One region of the Clostridium sp. CS1-1 genome, then DNA from elsewhere that is predicted to be linked to it. Evidence: predicted binding sites of a transcription regulator. Region 1 holds the regulator's gene; the other holds the start of a gene.
The links. The regulator Rex, encoded in region 1, represses fermentation and respiration genes when NADH is low (regulators of the CRP and FNR family bind a similar motif). The targets are predictions, from matches to a motif close to ATTGTTAANNNNTTAACAAT.
Positions count from the first base shown of each region.

Region 2: the regulator Rex is predicted to act here: its motif matches at 5,960-5,979, upstream of prdC (proline reductase-associated electron transfer protein PrdC).

Region 1 is NZ_CM148680.1:4,579,468-4,589,039, reverse strand. It holds gene abc-f (ribosomal protection-like ABC-F family protein) at 1-698, opposite strand, end outside; gene AC0N0V_RS21760 (redox-sensing transcriptional repressor Rex) at 1,065-1,697, shown strand; gene AC0N0V_RS21755 (sulfide/dihydroorotate dehydrogenase-like FAD/NAD-binding protein) at 1,964-2,854, shown strand; gene gltA (NADPH-dependent glutamate synthase) at 2,854-4,239, shown strand; gene AC0N0V_RS21745 (C-GCAxxG-C-C family (seleno)protein) at 4,353-4,772, shown strand; gene AC0N0V_RS21740 (DNA-3-methyladenine glycosylase family protein) at 5,111-6,022, shown strand; partial or broken gene AC0N0V_RS21735 (4Fe-4S dicluster domain-containing protein) at 6,323-7,810, shown strand; gene AC0N0V_RS21730 (TVP38/TMEM64 family protein) at 8,009-8,734, shown strand; gene AC0N0V_RS21725 (TIGR01906 family membrane protein) at 8,814-9,443, opposite strand.
Region 2 is NZ_CM148680.1:74,562-84,133, reverse strand. It holds gene AC0N0V_RS00380 (glycine/sarcosine/betaine reductase component B subunit) at 1-373, opposite strand, end outside; gene prdD (proline reductase cluster protein PrdD) at 399-1,160, opposite strand; gene prdB (D-proline reductase (dithiol) protein PrdB) at 1,342-2,067, opposite strand; gene AC0N0V_RS00365 (CBO2463/CBO2479 domain-containing protein) at 2,067-2,327, opposite strand; gene prdA (D-proline reductase (dithiol) proprotein PrdA) at 2,337-4,457, opposite strand; gene prdC (proline reductase-associated electron transfer protein PrdC) at 4,473-5,771, opposite strand; gene AC0N0V_RS00350 (TSUP family transporter) at 6,130-7,011, opposite strand; gene AC0N0V_RS00345 (proline racemase) at 7,109-8,116, opposite strand; gene AC0N0V_RS00340 (glycine/sarcosine/betaine reductase component B subunit) at 8,119-8,589, opposite strand; gene prdD (proline reductase cluster protein PrdD) at 8,601-9,362, opposite strand; gene prdB (D-proline reductase (dithiol) protein PrdB) at 9,525-9,572, opposite strand, start outside.

The sequences.
Region 1 (9,572 bases):
GTTTTATTAGTAATTGCATCTAAAAAATATCTATCGTGAGAGATGATAATAATTGAACCTTTATAAGTCTTTAGATATTCTTCAAGCCATTCAATTGCATCTAAGTCTAAATGGTTTGTAGGCTCATCCAGAAGAAGAATATCTGGTTTAGTTAAAAGAAGCTTACATAATGCAACTCTAGTTTTTTGACCACCACTTAATATATCTATTGGTTTATTATAATCATCTTCTGTAAATCCAAGTCCCTTTAGTACCCTGCTGATTTCAGCTTTATAAGTATATCCGCCTCTATTTGTATAGAGTTCAGAAAAAGCAGTATAGTCCTTGATTACCTTGTTGTGATATTCTTCTTTTTCTGGATTATAGGGTTCGTTCATTAATTGCTCTAATTTATTTAATTTACTTTCTAAGTTTAATAAATCCTCAAAGACAGTAAGCAGTTCATCATATATGGTGTTAGAGAAATCGAGGGATAAATGCTGGGCTAAATACCCCAAGGTTTTGTTTTTATCTATAAATAAATCACCGCTATCATAGTCTAATTGACGGGTAATAATTTTAAAAAGAGTGGATTTTCCTGCACCATTTGGACCTATTAATCCTACTTTTTCTCCTTCATTTATGTTAAAGGTTACATCTTCCAGTATTACATCTATTCCATAGCTCTTTTTAACATCTTTACAACTTAAAATTATCATGAGTTTCACCTTCCTTAATCATTAATATTTTACTATGTAAAAAGAATTTTTTGTAGTAAAATTTAATAATTTATAGTTAAAACCAAGAAGTATGGAGAAAGCAATTGATATAAATTTCACGAATCATGTAAAACAAAAAGTTACAAAAGTTAGCTAAATAATGTTAAAAGTTGAATGAAAATTATGGAATAAGCTTTTAACTATATGAAAATATAAAGAATAATAAAAAATATGTTATTGACATATTATATAATTAAATAATACTATAAAAAGTGAGACAAGAATGTTATAAAGTGATAAAATATAAACAAATAAATTTATTGAAGTGCAATGATAACATATTAATATATTAATAAGAGGTGCGGTATGGATAAGAAAAAAAATATTTCAATGGCTGTTATAAAAAGATTACCTAAGTATCATAGATATTTAGGAGACTTAATGAAAAATGACGTAGATAGAATATCTTCTAAGGAATTGAGTGAAAAAATAGGATTTACAGCATCACAAATAAGACAAGATCTAAACTGCTTTGGAGATTTTGGCCAACAAGGCTATGGATATAATGTAGGAGATCTTTATAATCAAATAAGTAATATCTTAGGATTGACAAAAGAATATAAAACAGTAATAGTCGGAGGAGGAAATTTAGGTCAGGCTATTGCAAATTATACAAAGTTTGAAAAGTTAGGATTTAGTTTACAAGCTATATTTGATATAAATCCAAAGCTTATAGGACTTAGAATAAGAGATATAGAAATAAAAGATATAGATTATTTAGGAGACTATCTAAAAGAACGTCCAGCAGATATTGGTATAATATGTGTTCCAAGTACAAATGCACAAAAGATTTGTGATACTTTTGTAAATAATGGGATCAAAGGTATATGGAACTTTGCTCCAGTGGATCTGGTAGTTCCTGATGATGTAAAAGTGGAAAATGTTCATCTAAGTGACAGCCTATTAACATTAATATGCCTACTAAATGGTATAGAATAAATAAAAAGTATAGGATAAATAAAAATGATTGAAGTGTAATGCTTCAATCATTTTTATTTATTTTTTGTAAGTATATGTCAAACTACAACTATTACTTACTGATTTAATTATACATTTTAAGCTGTGTTATTTATTAATTATTGTATATTATTAAAAATTTATATAATATGCTGATTAGTTATTCAATTTTTATTTTATTGTGGTATAATTAGGATAGGGTTGAAGAGTGATTATGCATTAACAAACATACGGGGGGATAAAGTAAAATGTATAAAATTTTAAGTAAGAGAGAGCTCGCTCCTAATATCTTTTTAATGGATATAGAAGCTAAAAGAGTTGCTAAGTCTTGTTTACCAGGACAATTTGTTATAGTGAAAACTGATGAAAAAGGGGAAAGAGTACCTCTTACAATCTGTGATTATGACGCAGAAAGAGGTTCAGTAACTATTGTATATCAAACACTTGGAGGTTCGACACAAAAGATGGCAAAATATGAAGTAGGCGACACATTTGCAGACTTTGTAGGACCACTTGGACAACCTTCAGAATTTGTACATGAAGATTTAGAAGAATTAAAGAACAAGAAGATGATATTCATAGCAGGTGGAGTTGGTGCAGCACCAGTATATCCACAAGTTAAATGGCTTCATGAGCATGGTGTATCTGTAGATGTTATAGTTGGAGCTAAATCAAAAGAATATGTACTACTTGAAGAAGAAATGAAAGCAGTCTGCGGCAACTTATATGTTGCAACAGATGATGGAAGTTATGGATATAAAGGACTAGTTACAAATTTATTAAAGGAACTTATAGACAATGAAGGCAAGAAATATGATGAAGTTATTGCTATAGGACCTATGATCATGATGAAATTTGTAGCTAAACTTACAAAAGAATATGGAATACATACTATAGTAAGCTTAAATCCAATAATGGTAGATGGCACAGGTATGTGTGGAGCTTGTAGAGTAACTGTAGGTGGAGAAGTTAAATTTGCATGTGTAGATGGTCCAGAATTTGATGGACACTTAGTAAATTTTGATGAATCCATGAGAAGACAAGCTATGTATAAAACTGAAGAAGGAAGAAAACTTTTAAGAAAAGAAGAAGGAACAACTCACGACAGAGAAGGTTGCGATTGCGGAGGTGACAAGTAATGGATAGAATGAAGAGAACGCCAATACAAGAACAAGATGCAAAGGTAAGAGCTACTAACTTTGAAGAAGTTTGCTTGGGCTACACAAAAGAAGAAGCTATGCAGGAAGCTGCTAGATGCTTAAATTGCAAAAATCCTAAGTGTGTAGGAGATTGCCCTGTAAGTATATATATACCAGAATTTATACAAAGGGTTAAGGAAGGAAATTTCGAAGAAGCAGCAAAAGTTATAGCAAAATCTAGTGCACTTCCAGCAGTATGTGGAAGAGTATGTCCGCAAGAGAGTCAATGTGAGGGAGTATGTGTTCTAGGTATAAAAGGTGAAGCTGTCGCAATAGGTAAGCTTGAAAGATTTGTTGCTGACTGGTCAAGAGAAAATAATGTAGACCTATCAGAAAGAAAGCCAAGCAATGGAAAGAAAGTAGCAGTTATAGGAAGTGGTCCTGCAGGACTAACTTGTGCAGGAGACTTGGCTAAGCTTGGTTACGATGTAACTATATTTGAAGCATTACATGAGGCAGGTGGAGTTTTAGTTTACGGAATACCAGAGTTTAGACTTCCGAAGGATACTGTAGTTAAACACGAAGTTGAAAACGTTAAGAAACTTGGTGTTAAAATAGAAACCAACGTAATTGTAGGAAGAACAGTTACAATAGATCAACTTATGGAAGAAGAAGGCTTTGATGCTATATTTATAGGTTCAGGTGCAGGTCTTCCTAAGTTTATGGGAATACCAGGAGAAAACTTAAATGGAGTATCTTCAGCAAATGAATTCTTAACAAGAAACAACCTAATGAAGGCATTTAAAGATGACTTTGATACGCCTATAAGAGTAGGTACAAAGGTAGCAGTAGTCGGCGGCGGAAACGTTGCAATGGATGCTGCTAGAACTGCATTAAGACTTGGAGCAGAAGTTCATATAGTTTATAGAAGATCAGAAGCAGAACTTCCAGCAAGAGTTGAAGAAGTACACCATGCAAAAGAAGAAGGCGTAATAATGGATGTACTTACAAATCCAACAGAAATCATTGGAGACGAAAATGGTTGGGTTAAAGGAATGAAATGTGTAAGAATGGAGCTTGGAGAGCCAGATGCCTCAGGAAGAAGAAAACCTGTTGTAGTTGAAGGTTCAGAGTTCATAATGGATGTAGATACAGTTATTATGTCCCTTGGAACATCACCAAATCCACTAATATCATCTACTACAAAAGGATTAGAAATAAATAAACATAAGTGCATAGTAGCGCAAGAGGAAACAGGATTAACTTCGAAACAAGCAGTTTATGCTGGCGGAGATGCTGTAACAGGAGCAGCTACAGTAATACTTGCTATGGGAGCAGGTAAAAAGGCTGCTGCAGCTATAGATGAATTCTTAAGTAAACAATAATCTCATAAAAAGACTGTGTTAAGTTGAAGCTTAATGCAGTCTTTTTAAATAGAAAAAATTAGTGTAATAGTGTATAATTTATGAAAATATAAGATAATAAGGGGTGATATAGTATGTTATTAGATAAAGTTAAAAAGTATTACAGTGAGGAGTATGATTTAAATTGTGCTGAGACTATGGCTTATGCTGCTAATGAGGAGTATGGTTTAAATTTAGATAAGAATACATTAAAGACGATGGCAGCCTTTGGCGGGGGAATGGGTATTGAAAGCACATGTGGTGCAGCAACTGGAGCCTTAGCTATTTTGGGTATTATTTTTACAAAGGAAAGAGCCCATGAAAGTGATTATATAAAGCTACTTTCCCAAGAGTTTTTTAAAAAGTTTGAGGAAAAGCTTCAAAGTAGTAATTGTAAGTCTTTAAAAGAAATGTACAGAAATGATGATGTAAGATGTAGTGGAATAATTTATGCTGCAGCAGAGGTATTAGATGATATTGTTATAAGAGAGAAAAGTGAGAGTGTAGATAAATAATACCGAAAGTTGACTTATCCTCCGAAACATAATACCAATTTTCAGTACGTTAAATACTTTTAAGTAGTCTAAAGCTCAGGATTAATGAAAAACCAAGAATCTTAGAAAACTCGCTACACTCAAACAATCTAAGATTCTAAGCTTTTCATAAATCCTTCGCTAAGACTACTAAAAAAATATTTAAATCTACCTTCAAATTGGTATTATGCCTCTTCGGATAAGTCAAATTTCTAGTTTAGTTATCTATAAACATACTATTCTGTATACAAAGGAACAAAAAATTAAAGTAGATGTGGTATTAGAGCAGTTAGACATAGGTTAAAAGGAGTTGATGTTAAATGGATTTTAAAACTGTAGAACGTTTTGAAGATGGAGTGTTAGTAAAAGGTGTAGAAAGTTTTGAGCTTGGGCATATATTTGATTGCGGTCAGTGTTTTAGGTGGCATAGGCAGGAGAATGGGAATTACATAGGTGTTGCTTTTGGAAAGGTTATAGAGGTTGAAAAGAGAGGTAGTGATGTATTTTTATACAATACTACTGTTCAGGAATTTGAAAGCATATGGGAAGACTATTTGGATTTAAAGAGAGATTATAGTGAGATAAAAAAAGTCTTAAGTGAAGATCCGCTTTTAAAAGAGGCAGTACAATTTGGCTGCGGGATAAGACTTTTAAAACAAGATCCTTTTGAACTTATTGTATCCTTTATAATATCTTCAAACAATAGAATACCAATGATAAGAAGAGCTATTGAAAGGATAAGCGCTCAGTGGGGAGAAGAGTTAGAGTATAAGGGAAACAAATATTATACTTTTCCAAGTATAGAAAAACTAAGTGAAGCATCAGAAGAAGAGCTTGAAAAATGCGGAACTGGATTTAGAGCTAAGTATATTAGAGATACTGTTAATAAGATATATTCTAATAAGATAGCTGCTAAAGAAGGATATGACGAAACTTATGATATTCAGTGGATTAAATCACAGAAAGATGATGTCTGTCATAAAGAATTACAGAAGTTTATGGGAATAGGCCCAAAGGTAGCTGATTGTATAATGCTCTTTTCAATGCAGAAATATTTAGCATTTCCTGTAGATGTATGGGTGAAAAGAGCTATGCAGCATTTTTATTTAGCCCCAGATGTTTCGCTAAAGAAGATAAGAGATTTTGGAGTAAATAAGTTTGAAGAGTTATCAGGATTTGCTCAGCAATATTTATTTTATTATGCAAGGGAAAATAATATAAATGTCGAATAAATATTGTTTGATTTTGCAGAATTTTGCTAAATTATTTTACCAATAAAAAGCTGTTACATTTAAAATAATAATCTGTTATAATGTATAAGAAAGTAATATGAGCAATAATTTAGAACTGTATTATAAAACTAATATAGTTCTAAGTTTTTTCTATGTATCGACAAAGTTAGTGTTATGTGAAAAAAATGTCTATCGATAGAATGTGATTAAGATGGAAATTGACGGTACTTGCTAATTTGATATTTAGTAGTACTTTAATATGAATTAATAGATTATTTAGTAACTGAAGGGAGAAACAAAATGATAACTTTTGAAACTCAATTAAAAAAACTTAAACATTTAGTGTTAAAAGAAGTGGCCACTTTGACTAAGGAAAATAGATTAAATAAAGAGGAATTAGAAAAGATTCCTTACAATATAATCGAAGGGGACAAGGCTGAGTATAGATGCTGTGTTTATAAGGAAAGAGCAATTGTGTATGAAAGAGCAGTTCTCGCATCAGGTTATTCTCCAAATAATGGTATAAATTCAAAGTTAACTGAAATTGAAGATAAAAATCAAATGGTGTTTATATTAGAAGCAGCTTGTGATAAATGTCCTATAGATAAATATACTGTAACAGAAGCTTGTAGGGGTTGTATAGAACATAAGTGTATGGAAGTATGTCCAGCAAATGCTGTAGCTAGAGTAGCTGGAAGAGCTTATATAAATCAAGAACTTTGTAAAGAGTGTGGAATGTGTAAGAAAGCATGCCCATATAATGCTGTTGCAGAGGTAATGAGACCTTGTAAGAGATCTTGTCCTACAGGGGCACTAGATATTAATCCTGAAAATAAGATAGCAGTAATAAACAATGAAGATTGTATAAATTGTGGAGCATGTATGGCGGGTTGCCCATTCGGAGCAGTATCAGATAGAAGCTATATCACTGAGGTTACTAGGACATTGGTAAATAATAAAAAAGTATATGCAGTGGTAGCTCCAGCAATAACTGGACAATTTGGACCAAAGGTAACAGTTGGACAAGTTAAAGATGCCTTTAAAAAATTAGGTTTTGAGGATATGGTTGAGGCAGCTTGTGGAGCAGATGCTGTAACTGTTCATGAAAGTGATGAATTTGTTGAGAGAATGGAGAGCGGAGATAAATATATGGCCAACTCATGATGTCCAGGATTTATGAATTATATAGAAAAGAAATTCCCAGATCAAGCGGAGAGAATTTCAGGTACAGTATCTCCAATGATTGCAGCAGGAAGAATGATTAAAAAATTTGATAAAGATGCATTAGTTGTTTTCGTAGGACCATGTACAGCTAAGAAAAGTGAAATTTTAAGACCTACATTACAAGATGCAATAGATTATGTTTTAACTTTTGAAGAAATATCAGCTATGATGGCAGCTTTTGAAATAGATCCTGAAAATTGTGAAGATATAGCTATAGATGATGCTTCTGTATTTGGAAGAGGTTTTGCTCAAGGCGGTGGGTTAACTGCAGCTATACAAAATTATGTAAGTGAAAAAGGTGTAGGAGTAGAATTTAATCCTGTTAAAGTTAGCGGCATGGACGAAATAAAGAAAGCTATGACAATGGCTAAATCAGGAAGACTTCAAGGAAACTTTATAGAAGGTATGATGTGTGAAGGTGGATGTATAGGAGGACCAGCTACAATGGTTTCTATTATGAAATCAAAGCCACAGCTTAATAAATTTAGCGGACAATCTCCTAAAAAGTCTGTGCTTTCAAATGATAACTTAAATAAATTTGAAGGTGTAAATTTAGAAAGATAATTTAAAAGCAGGCAGTCTTTAGATTAAATTCAATCTAAAGACTGCCTTTTTGTATAGTAGAATATTAGAGCGAGTAATCATCGGATAAATTTAGAGATTTTATATATAAAGTTAATTTACATGTTTACTTTAAGGGATTCAGTTGATACTATATTAAGAAATATAATTATCAAATGATTTGAGAGTTAAGGTGAAAATATGGGGAAAAAATTTGTAGAAGAATTTCGAAGTAAATTACATGAATACAAGGCACATTTGGTTCTTGGAATTACTTTCGTTATTTTAATTTTTATAGCTTATGAATACTATCACAAATATTTCTATATACTTAAGAGTCCGGGAAAAGTAAAACATATAATTATGTCTTATGGAGATTATAGTGTTTTGGCTTTTTTTATTCTTCAAATTCTTCAAGTAGTTGCATTTTTTATTCCAGGAGAAGTTATTCAAATTGCAGGTGGGTATATTTATGGAACTGCTTTGGGAAGCCTTCTATCCCTTTTAGGTATTACAACTGGAAGTATGGTTGTGTATAGTATATCCAAGTTTTATGGGAAACCTTTAATAAATAAAATAATATCCAAAAAAGACTTGAAGTTTTTTGAAAGAGTACTAAAAATGGGAAGTGTAAACTATGTGGTGTTTTTATTATACCTAATTCCGGGTATACCTAAAGATGTTTTAGCTTACATATGTGGAATATCTGACATAACCTTCAAAAATTTTATCATATATTCAACACTTGGAAGGATTCCAGGGATTGTTATGTCTGCATATTTTGGAGCAAAGATAGACACTAAAAATCATGGCGTACTTATTACCATTGCTATTCTTGCCATATTGTTATTTATTTTAGGAGTATTTAAGGGAGAAAAAATAATAAGAAGTATAGTTAGAGATACACCCACAAATGATGAAGAATAATATTGTGGATAATCGAGAATTGGCAAAGAAGATTGATTGTCAACTCTCGATTCTTAATTTAAGAACTCTGTTTATAAGTTTATCGAGTAAAACTTAACTTTTTAAATATAATCCTAAGTGATAAACTACTTAATACTATTAATGTTACAATAAGTATAGCACAGTGAAAAAAGAATTCTTGTGGCAGAATGTTAATAACAGGATCTATCTTAGGATCAAAAAGCCAATAGTCATTGTTAAAAAATAATTTGTGAAAGAATGTAAAAGACTTATCAAAATTTATGCTAAATACTATGCCAAGGAATAAGCATCCAAACAAAAGAAGATAAGAACACCAATTTAAAGGAGAAAAGTCTTTTTCCTTTTTCATATAGTATATTCCGTATATAATAAATAAAATGGACAAGTAGAACAAATAGTTAAGCTTCATAAATAAATTCCTAACTTCTTCAAAATGGATAATACCCTGTTTTGAGGATGGAAGTAAAGGAATTTTAAACTCCTTTGAGTTAGCGTTATTTACATAGTCTATTAGATAATCATAAGTAGATTTCATTTGCTCTCTATTTAAGGGTGTGTATTTTTCTATATTTAGGTTAGTTATGTCAAGATAATAAATAGATCTAAAGTTCAAAGTAATCTTAACGGAAAGCATAGTAATAAATATTGTCATAAAGATAGTTAATACAAATTTAATAGTGTTTTTCATCTTCAAGATCATTCCTTTTAAAAAATTTTAGAATAAAAAGTTTATTTTTATTGTATTTTATCCACATAAATAGATAATAATATAAAAGTGTGTTTTTGTGTAAAAAAGTACTAAATAAATATTATATTA
Region 2 (9,572 bases), 550 kb from region 1:
TTCCTTCTTTAGACTTATTAAAATCAACTATTGTATCCATATATTGATTTGTAACTACAAATTGTGCTTGTGTTCCCACAAAACTCATTCCTACAACTGGTATACCTCTTTTTCCTATCTCTTCAAGAGCTGTAGCAAAATCAATATTGCTATTTCCCCATCCATCGATTGACACAATAGCTCCATCAGCTCTCATTGCCTCAATCCATGCTGCTGCTCTTTGAGCTGAAAAAACCTTATCTTCATTTTCCTGTGGTGTTCCAGAAACTATAATTCCTAAAAGGTCTACATCGCCATCATTCGATACCACATTAAGTAATGGATCTCTAAAATGGTGCAGCGTAGTTTCCTTAGTAGACGGCCCAATACCCACATTAATCACCTCTAATTCATAACTATTAATGCATAGCTCTTAATGCTCCATCTCTATACTCATTAGGACTTAATATCATAGGTACATTTCCCATATCTATGATAGATCTGCATCCTGAGAATCCACCTGGTTCTTTTCCAAAGAGCCCTGTATCATACATCGCTCCTTGTCCCGCAACCTGCTTTAATATAACTACCTTTTTCTTTCCATGCCTTATCTTATCAAAATATTCATACTTTTCATCACATAGTCTTCCATTTACTTTCTTTAGATAAGTTCTTATCTCTGTAATTATCTTATCACAAGCCTCATGTGCTGCCATAGGTCCAGGCCTACTAGAACCTTTTCCTGACCTTAGTACAACATCTATGTGAATTAAAATATCATTTTTAGCAGGAGTTCCAGCCCTATCAAATACAACTTGTTCTTTTAATATTCCTTCTGAAGAACCAAATTCTGCAACTTGTATTCCGTCTTCATCTACTCCAGTAAGCATCACATTTACACCAGTAAGAACGTGAGTTATTCCTTCTCCCATTCTTCCTAAAACTTTAGTTGCTATTGGAGAAAAATCCATTATTGAATTTACAAACAACTCATGATTATTTGGTGTAATAATGCTTAATTTAATATCTTTTATAAGACTTTCATCTGCATTAATATTATTCACTATATCTTGTTGTATATATAATATACCATTCTCTATATAAGTCTTTGTGGCAAACTCTACTCTTTTTATGTGGAAAGTCTTTATAACAAGTCTTCTCATTATTATCTCGTTTTCCATTCATATCACCACACTATTCTTATTTTGTCTATTACCACTAAATCATTAGCTAATGATGGTAAGTTTGTATAATTTTTAACTTACATTGGTTTAACTAAACGTCAGTTAAGACAAAACCTTAACTGACGCAAGTTAAATTTTTACATCAAATTTTAATTAATATTAAATCTTAAAATACTAACTAAACTTTTGCTATATACTCGTATGGTAATGGAACTATTACTCCAGCAGTAGTTATCTTTGTAAGCTCTACTAAAGAATCTTTTACTATTGCTGTTTGCATTTCAGGATCATTTGGAGCACCTGCATTAGCTCCCATAGGAACTCTTGGAGCAACTGCTCTTGGAGTACCTGCTTGCTTAACAACTGGAGGTAACGCTGCTATAACTATAGTAGGTATACCTGCTTCTTCGATTGCTCTCTGCACCAAAACTGCAGAGCGGTGGCAAGTTCCTCATCCAGCTGTTAGTAAAACTGCATCGACCCCTTCTTCTTTTAATATCTTAGCGATAGCTGGACCAGTTTCATTTTTAAACTTATCCTGGTTTCCGCCACCACCCATAAATCCTATATGAGTTTCTGCAACTTCTTTTATAAATCCTTCTGCTGCAAGTTCTCTTAATCTATCGATTGGGAACATACAGTTTACATCTTTATTAACGTCTCCGTTATCATATCCACCATGAGATACCATAAGTTCAGCTGATGGAACATCTCCAGGAACTGTTCTAAAAGTAAAGTCTCCTGCTAAATTAAATCTCTTATCAGATTTTAAGTGAACTCCTGCTGCTGTAGCTAGTGCTACCTTCATATCTTTTAATTCTTTTGTAACTGGAGTCCATACTGGTGGTGGAGTGATAGGAACAAATATTTCTGATTGTAGTCCTTTAACAACTGTTAAATCCATTATACTTTTCCTTCCTTTCTGTTTCTTATCTCTATATTACTAACATATTTATCATTAGTTTCTCCCGATAAAACTTCTACGAAGCTCATCTTAAAACCAACCTCTTGCCCTACTTTTAAAGGATAATCAGTTATAAGCATTCTCATAGGAACCTTTAAATAACCTAATCTTCCTTTTAAGTCTACTGCTACAGCGCCATCTTGAACTTCTACGATGACACCTTGCATTTCAATAATCTTATCACCATATTTTAAATCCATAGTTGTCGCCTACTTTGTTGAATATTTTTCTAGTCTCTTTTGGCTCATTGGAACAGCAGTTTCATTTTCTACTAAGTTAACAGTATTTCCTGTTGTCTTCTCTATTGATTCAATGTTGCTTTCCTTAACATTTGGATTCCATTTTCTTTCTGAAGCCTTAACTTCTTCTCCAGCCATAGCTGTTTTTAACATTGCTAATGCTCTTACTGCATCTTCTGGACATAATGTGTTACATGATAAAACTTCGTTCTCGATTCCAGCTTCTGACTTATTGTTATCAACCATATACTTCATGTATGGGTTACCAACAACTAGAGCACCTTGAACTGCACAGAATGACATACCAACACATGGTATTCCTCTTACACCTATTTGTTCAATATGACTAGCAAAGTCTATATGATTGTTTCCGAATCCTTCAGTTGTAACAACTGCTCCATCAACATCCATAGTTTCTACAAGCATACCCATTCTTTCTGATACATAGAACTTTTCACTGTTGATTTGAGGGCTTCCTACAAATACAACTCCACAGAAATCTACTTCTGGATCATTCATAGCTTCTATTACTAATGGCTCTCTCCAGTAATGTCTTGAACATTCTTTTGATGCAGGTCCTATACAAGTTAATGCATGGATTCCTCCATCTAGTACTTCAAGTGGTGATAAAACTACAGGAACGTTTCCTAAGTCAACGTTTGGTTTTCCACCAAGTACTCCAACTGGTTCTACTGGTAATATTAAGTTGTCGTGCATAGCTCCTTGACCCATTATTTCTTTAACAACTACAACCTTTTTCTTACCTTTTCTTCTCTTTTGCTCAAATACTTCTGTTCTTGAAACAAGTGAATCATCAAGTTTCTTTATAGCATCTCTTATTTCTTGAGTAATTATATCTGTTGCTGCATGAGCAGCAAGAGGACCTGGTCTCTCCATGTTTGTTCCAGCAGCTATTGTAACTTGAGTCTTTATAAATATTTCACCCTTATCTGGTGCTCCTGGTCTTCCAAATTGAATGTTTTCTTCAAGTATACCTTCCGATGAACCGAATTCTCCTATTTGAACTCCATTCTCATCAGTACCAGTAACCATTACAATAACACCATCAAGTACTCTAGTTGATCCTGTACCTAATTTTGAATCTGCTTCTTTAGTTGCTATTGGTTGAACGTCCATTATTGTTTCACTGTATGTGTTGTACTTATCTGGAGTTATAATATCAACCTTTATTTCTTTAACTAATTTGCTAACTTTTACAGCATCTTCGGAAACATTTTCTCTTATATAAAGAGTTGTTCCCTCTATCTTTGTTTCTGGTCCAAATTCTACTTTGTCAATTTTGAAATACTTTCTTGTAAGTGTTCTTATAACCTTATCTTCAACTTTAACTTCAGTAGCTACTGGAGCTATTGCAGCTGCTTCAGCCTTAACAGCTTTTGGAGCTTTTACCGCTATAGGTGCTTGTGGTGCTGCTGGTGCTGCTCCTCCAATATTTAATGGTACTTCAATATCAATACCTTTTCCTTCAGCAATCTTAATTCTAAGAACGCCGCCGGATACACTTGTTGTTGCCTTTGGTGCTTCTGACATAATTACTTCCTCCTCATATCCTTCTAACATATCAGGTGTTACAGGAGTTAATGCTGGTGCATCTACTCTTAATACTTCTCCAATAACTTCTTGTCTTGTTAAAACTCCTTCATGTAAATCTACTAAAAGTGAGTCTTCAAGCTTTTCAAAGTTCATTGGGTTTTCTAAATCCTCAGCACTTATAGCTTCTCCTGCTTTTTTGTTATATTTTAAAACTGCTTTTGAACACTCATCAATTATTTCAGCTTGTAAAACTTCTTCTTCTTCTTTGTCCTTAGCAGTTATTCCCTTAACACCTTCTAATAAGTCTCCAGTTAACGGTGTAAGTGAATCTATAGTTTTAAGTAGCTTAGCACCTAAAACTTCACCTATTTTTAAACAATCTGATGGTATTGTTAAAAGACCTGAATCCTCCATATCTGGGAATATAGCTGGATCCTCTAAGTTGTCTGCAGAAATTATTGTTCCTGCTTCTGTTCTACAACATACAACAGCTAACTCATTTTTAAGTTCTTGTGCATGTTCAGCACTCATTGACATATTAGTTACCCTCCTTTATTCTTCGTCTAATCTTCTAGTTAATGTATGATCAACTGTCCTAAATATGTGGTCTGTATGATGATATACAGGCAGACCAGCTTTTGGTGCACAGTTCATAACTGTATTTGAGCAGTCACTACAATTAGCTATTAATACTCTTTCTGCGCCTTCTTTCTTCAACTGCAAAACTGCAGCTGTTTGGCCCGGTCACTCTCCCGGTGTTTTACATTTCATTGCGCCTTTAACATCAACAATATTTTTACACTTTACAACAGATACTACTTCTGATCCCATCTTATTTGCTACATCTCTTAATCTATGTTCATCTGCAGCACAGGCACAAACTAGAAGTCCCATCTTGCCTTTAAACTCTGGAAGTGGTATTGTAACAATTCCTCCACCAGATGCTTTAGTAACAATAGCTCTGTCTAATTCCTCTGATTTTCCAGTGTATGGTCCGCCTACTACAAGCTCTCCATACTCTCCATCTATACCGCCACACTTCTCTATAAGACTCTCTATAGTAGTTCCCACTGGAACTTGAAAGAATACATGTGGCTCTTTTCCACTCTTAAGCTTTCCTGCTACTGTAAAATCCTTATCTATAACTGGTTTTCTATCCTCTACTGCTCTTGTTATATTAGCAAGAGTTTCTCCATTTAAAACAACGCACTTTGCTTCTACTGGTAATTGTGTAGGTTCAAGCCAGTTTCCAAAAATACTTTTTATTAATGCTCTTTCTTCTCCCATTGGATATAAATTCTTAACTTCACTAACTTCAATATCATTTCTACCATTTAATGCTGCTTTAACAGAAGCTACAGCTTTTTTATTTTTACCTTTTATTCCTATATAAGCCTTTGGTGCTCCTGTAGATTTCATAGCGTATTCGATTCCTCTTATAACTATTTGAGGATTTTTTTCTAATAACTCTATATTATGTCTAAGAACTGGTTCACACTCAACACAATTTGCAATTATGTATCCGTCTGCAATTTGTGTCTTCAACTTAATATGAGTTGGGAATCCAGCCCCACCAGCACCAACTATGCCGGCTTCATATACGCTATCAGCTATACTGTCACATTCTTTTATCTTTAAATACTCTTGTGACTGGTTACTATCTGCCTCAATAAATATTTCACCTTCTGTGATTTTTGAAACTTTTCCTGATACACTAGTGTGTATTTTTGCCCCTAAACCACTTGGTTCTGCAATACATTGTCCTCTTTTTACCTCTTCGCCTTCCTTAACAACAGGAACGTCAGGTGCTCCTACATGCATTTTTAGAGGAAATTTATATAAATTTTTCATATCATCCCTCCTAACTTATTTTACACAATATTATATTAGCAAATTCCATGCCAACAAACTTAGTATAACTAAATTTGTTATAAAATATGTAGATACAATGCTTTGCAAGTATAATTTTTTTTTATACACAAAACTCCAAGTAACATTCTGTAGCTTTTTTTGACACAATCAATTCAAAAAACTGACATATTGTTAATCTTTTAATTACATATAGCGACTTTAGGTTCTATAATATTACATTAATAGTCAAAAAACTGACGCTACTAAAATTCGATTACAATTAATCCCAAAATCTGTATTAAAATAAGGCAGCTAGTTAAGGGACATAAGCCCCTACACCTAGCTACCTTTATTTAAGTTACATTGGTATTTCTACACTCTTCTTACTAGCTGATTTAAACATCATTCCTGAAGTATATATAATAACTACTATTACTAACCAAGTTAAAACTTTTAGAGGAAGCTCTTTTACAATATATGCCGCTATAAGAACTCCTACAACTCCAAATAATGTTATAGCAAGGGATGCCTTTCTATCATAAGCACCTTCTCTAACAAACTTAGCTGATGCTACAGGCATTAGGAATGCACAGGATCCCATCATTATAGGGAATGCTACTTTAGGACTCATACCTAGTGCAAATACAAGTGCCATACATGGAGCATATAATCCTATACCAAGTGTCATAAGAGCCCCTAAAATGAAGTTTCCTATTACTGCAATTATAAGTTTTCCACCTGTAAGTCCTATAGCTTCTCCTCCTATAGGCATTAGTTTTAACTGACTAGCAAGCATTGTCAATGCCACTATTAGTAAAGCTACTCCCATTCCAACTTGTACCTTCTTTTCATCAAGCTTTGAAACAATGCCTGCACCTATAAATGCTCCTAATGTAGCAGCTGCTAACATTGCAAATAAAGTTACAGCTTCAACTTTTATTACTGTTATAAATATTAACGCCTCAACAACTACCGGAATTGTACAAGCTACATTCAAAGTTCCTGGTATAGTTCTATCTTTTGTTAACTTAAAAAACTTAAGTAAAGCTGTTGTAGGTGCAAAGCTACCTATACCAAGGGTATCCAAGAAATTTGTTACAAATCCAACTGCACCTAATGCAAAGAAATTTGTCTTTTCAATATTTCCCTGCTTTGATGCTTTAGCATAATCAGAAAAGAATATTATTGCAAAATACACTGTCATTACCACGAGCAGTCCTAATACAATTTTAATTACCATAAGCTCCCTCCATCCAATAAATAGTTTATACTACTATTTTATTCTATTTTAATATAAAGCATTACAGAGTTTCAATAATTTTCTGAAAATTATTTTTTTATTTTAACACAAAACCATATTTAACTGGATCTTCAGGGTCTATAAAGAATTGATTATGCCCTGTTATATATGCTGCTCCTGTTATTTCAGGAATTATTGCATCAAAATCTCCAACTTTAGTTTCTCCAATTACTCTTCCCTTGAATTTTGTTTGTATTATACTTTCATATATAAATTCTTCGTTCATCTTTAATTCGCCTTTTGCATATAAAGTAGCCAATTTTGCACTTGTTCCTGTTCCACATGGCGATCTGTCTAATTGTCCTTGACCAAATACAACTGCGTTTTGCATTGTTGCATCTTCGCTCTTAGCTGGTCCATAAATCTCACATAAGTCTACTGTCTTTATATGTGGAAGTGTTGGATGTTGTATTTCAACTTGCTCATTTACAGCCTTTATAACATCCATTCCTATTTCTATTATCTTTTGAGCATTTGCTGGCGATATATCTATTCCTAGCTTTTCTGCCTTAACTATTGCAAAGAAGCTTCCTCCAAAGGATATATCCATTGTTACTTTTCCTACGTTAGGTATATCTACTTCCACATCTCTCTTATATAAGAAAGCTGGTACGTTTACTATAGTAACTTCCTTTGCCTTTCCATCCTCAACCTTTACACTAGCTTTTACAAGCCCTGCTGGTGCTTCTAATGTGAAGTTTGTTACAGGCTCTGTTACTGGTACCATTCCTGTCTCCACTGCTACAGTCGACGCTCCTATTGAACCATGACCGCACATATTTAAGTATCCGCCGCCGTCCATGAATATTATTCCTAAGTCAGCTTCATCTGTAGTTGGCTGAGTTATTATTGAACCGAACATATCATTGTGTCCTCTTGGCTCAAGCATTATAGCTGTTCTTACCCAGTCTAAGTTTTCTTCTAAGTAAGCCTTCTTCTCAGGCATAGTTTTTCCTGGAATATTTGGAACTCCTCCTACTACTATTCTTGTTGGCTCTCCCATTGTATGTGAATCAATTGCAAATATTGTTTTTGAACTTTTCATTTTTAGTCCTCCCTTTTTCTCATTTTTAACTTTAAGAAAGCTAAAGCTTTTTTGGCATCTAGCTCAACAACATTGTTCTCCCCTACAACTTCAGTTTCGATTCCTTCTATCGACTTATTAAAGTCAACTACAGTGTCCATATACTGGTTAGTAACTACGAATTGTGCTTGTGTCCCAACAAAACTCATTCCTACTACTGGAATTCCCCTTTTTCCTATTTCCTCCAGGGCAGTAGCAAAATCTATGTTGCTATTTCCCCAGCCGTCAATAGATACTATTGCTCCATCTGCTCTCATAGCTTCTATCCAAGCAGCAGCTCTTTGGGCTGAAAATACCTTGTCTTCATTTTCTTGAGGAGTTCCTGATACTATAATTCCTAAAAGGTCTACATCCCCATCATTAGACACTACATTAAGAAGAGGATCTCTAAAATGATGCAGGGTAGTTTCCTTTGTAGACGGTCCAATTCCCATATTAATCACCTCTAATTCATAGCTCTTAATGCTCCATCTCTATATTCGTTTGGACTTACTATCATAGGTACATTTCCCATATCTATAATAGACCTGCAGCCTGAAAATCCACCTGGTTCTCTGCCAAACAACCCTGTATCATACATAGCTCCTTGACCTGCAACCTGTTTTAAGATTACTATCTTTTTCTTTCCTGGTTTAACCTTGTCAAAATATCCATAATTTTCGTCACATAGTCTTCCATTTACTCTTTTAAGATAGTCTCTAATTTCTTGAATTATTCTGTCAGAAACTTCATGAGCTGCCATAGGCCCAGGTCTGCTGGTGCCTTTTCCAGACTTTAATGTAACATCTACATGTATTAAAATATCATCCTTTGCCGGAGTTCCAGCTCTATCAAATACAACTTGCTCCTTTAGTATCCCTTCGGATGAACCAAATTCCGCAACCTGTACTCCATCTTCGTCTATTCCAGTGAGCATAACATTTACACCTGTGAGAACATGGGTTATACCTTCCCCCATTCGTCCTAAAACCTTAGTAGCTATAGGAGAAAAATCCATTATTGAATTTACACAGATATTATGATTATTAGGTGTAATAACATTTATATTAATGTCCTTTATAAGCCCTTGGTTAAATTCTATATCCTGATGTATATTTTGTCTTATATATAGTACGCCATTTTCTATATAAGTCCTTGTGGCAAATTCTACTTTTCTTATGTGGAAAGTTTTTATAACAAGTCTTCTCATTACTATTTCATTTTCCATTTGATCACCACACTATTATTATTTTGCCTATTTATATCGATTTACTTATTGATGTTAAATAAATTGTGTAATTTTTAACTTGCAATAGTTTAACTAAACGCCAGCTAAGGTAAACCTTAACTGACGTAAGTTTAAAACTATCAGTTAGCTTAAGTTTATTAATTAAACCTTTGCTATATATTCATATGGCAATGGAACTATTGTTCCAGC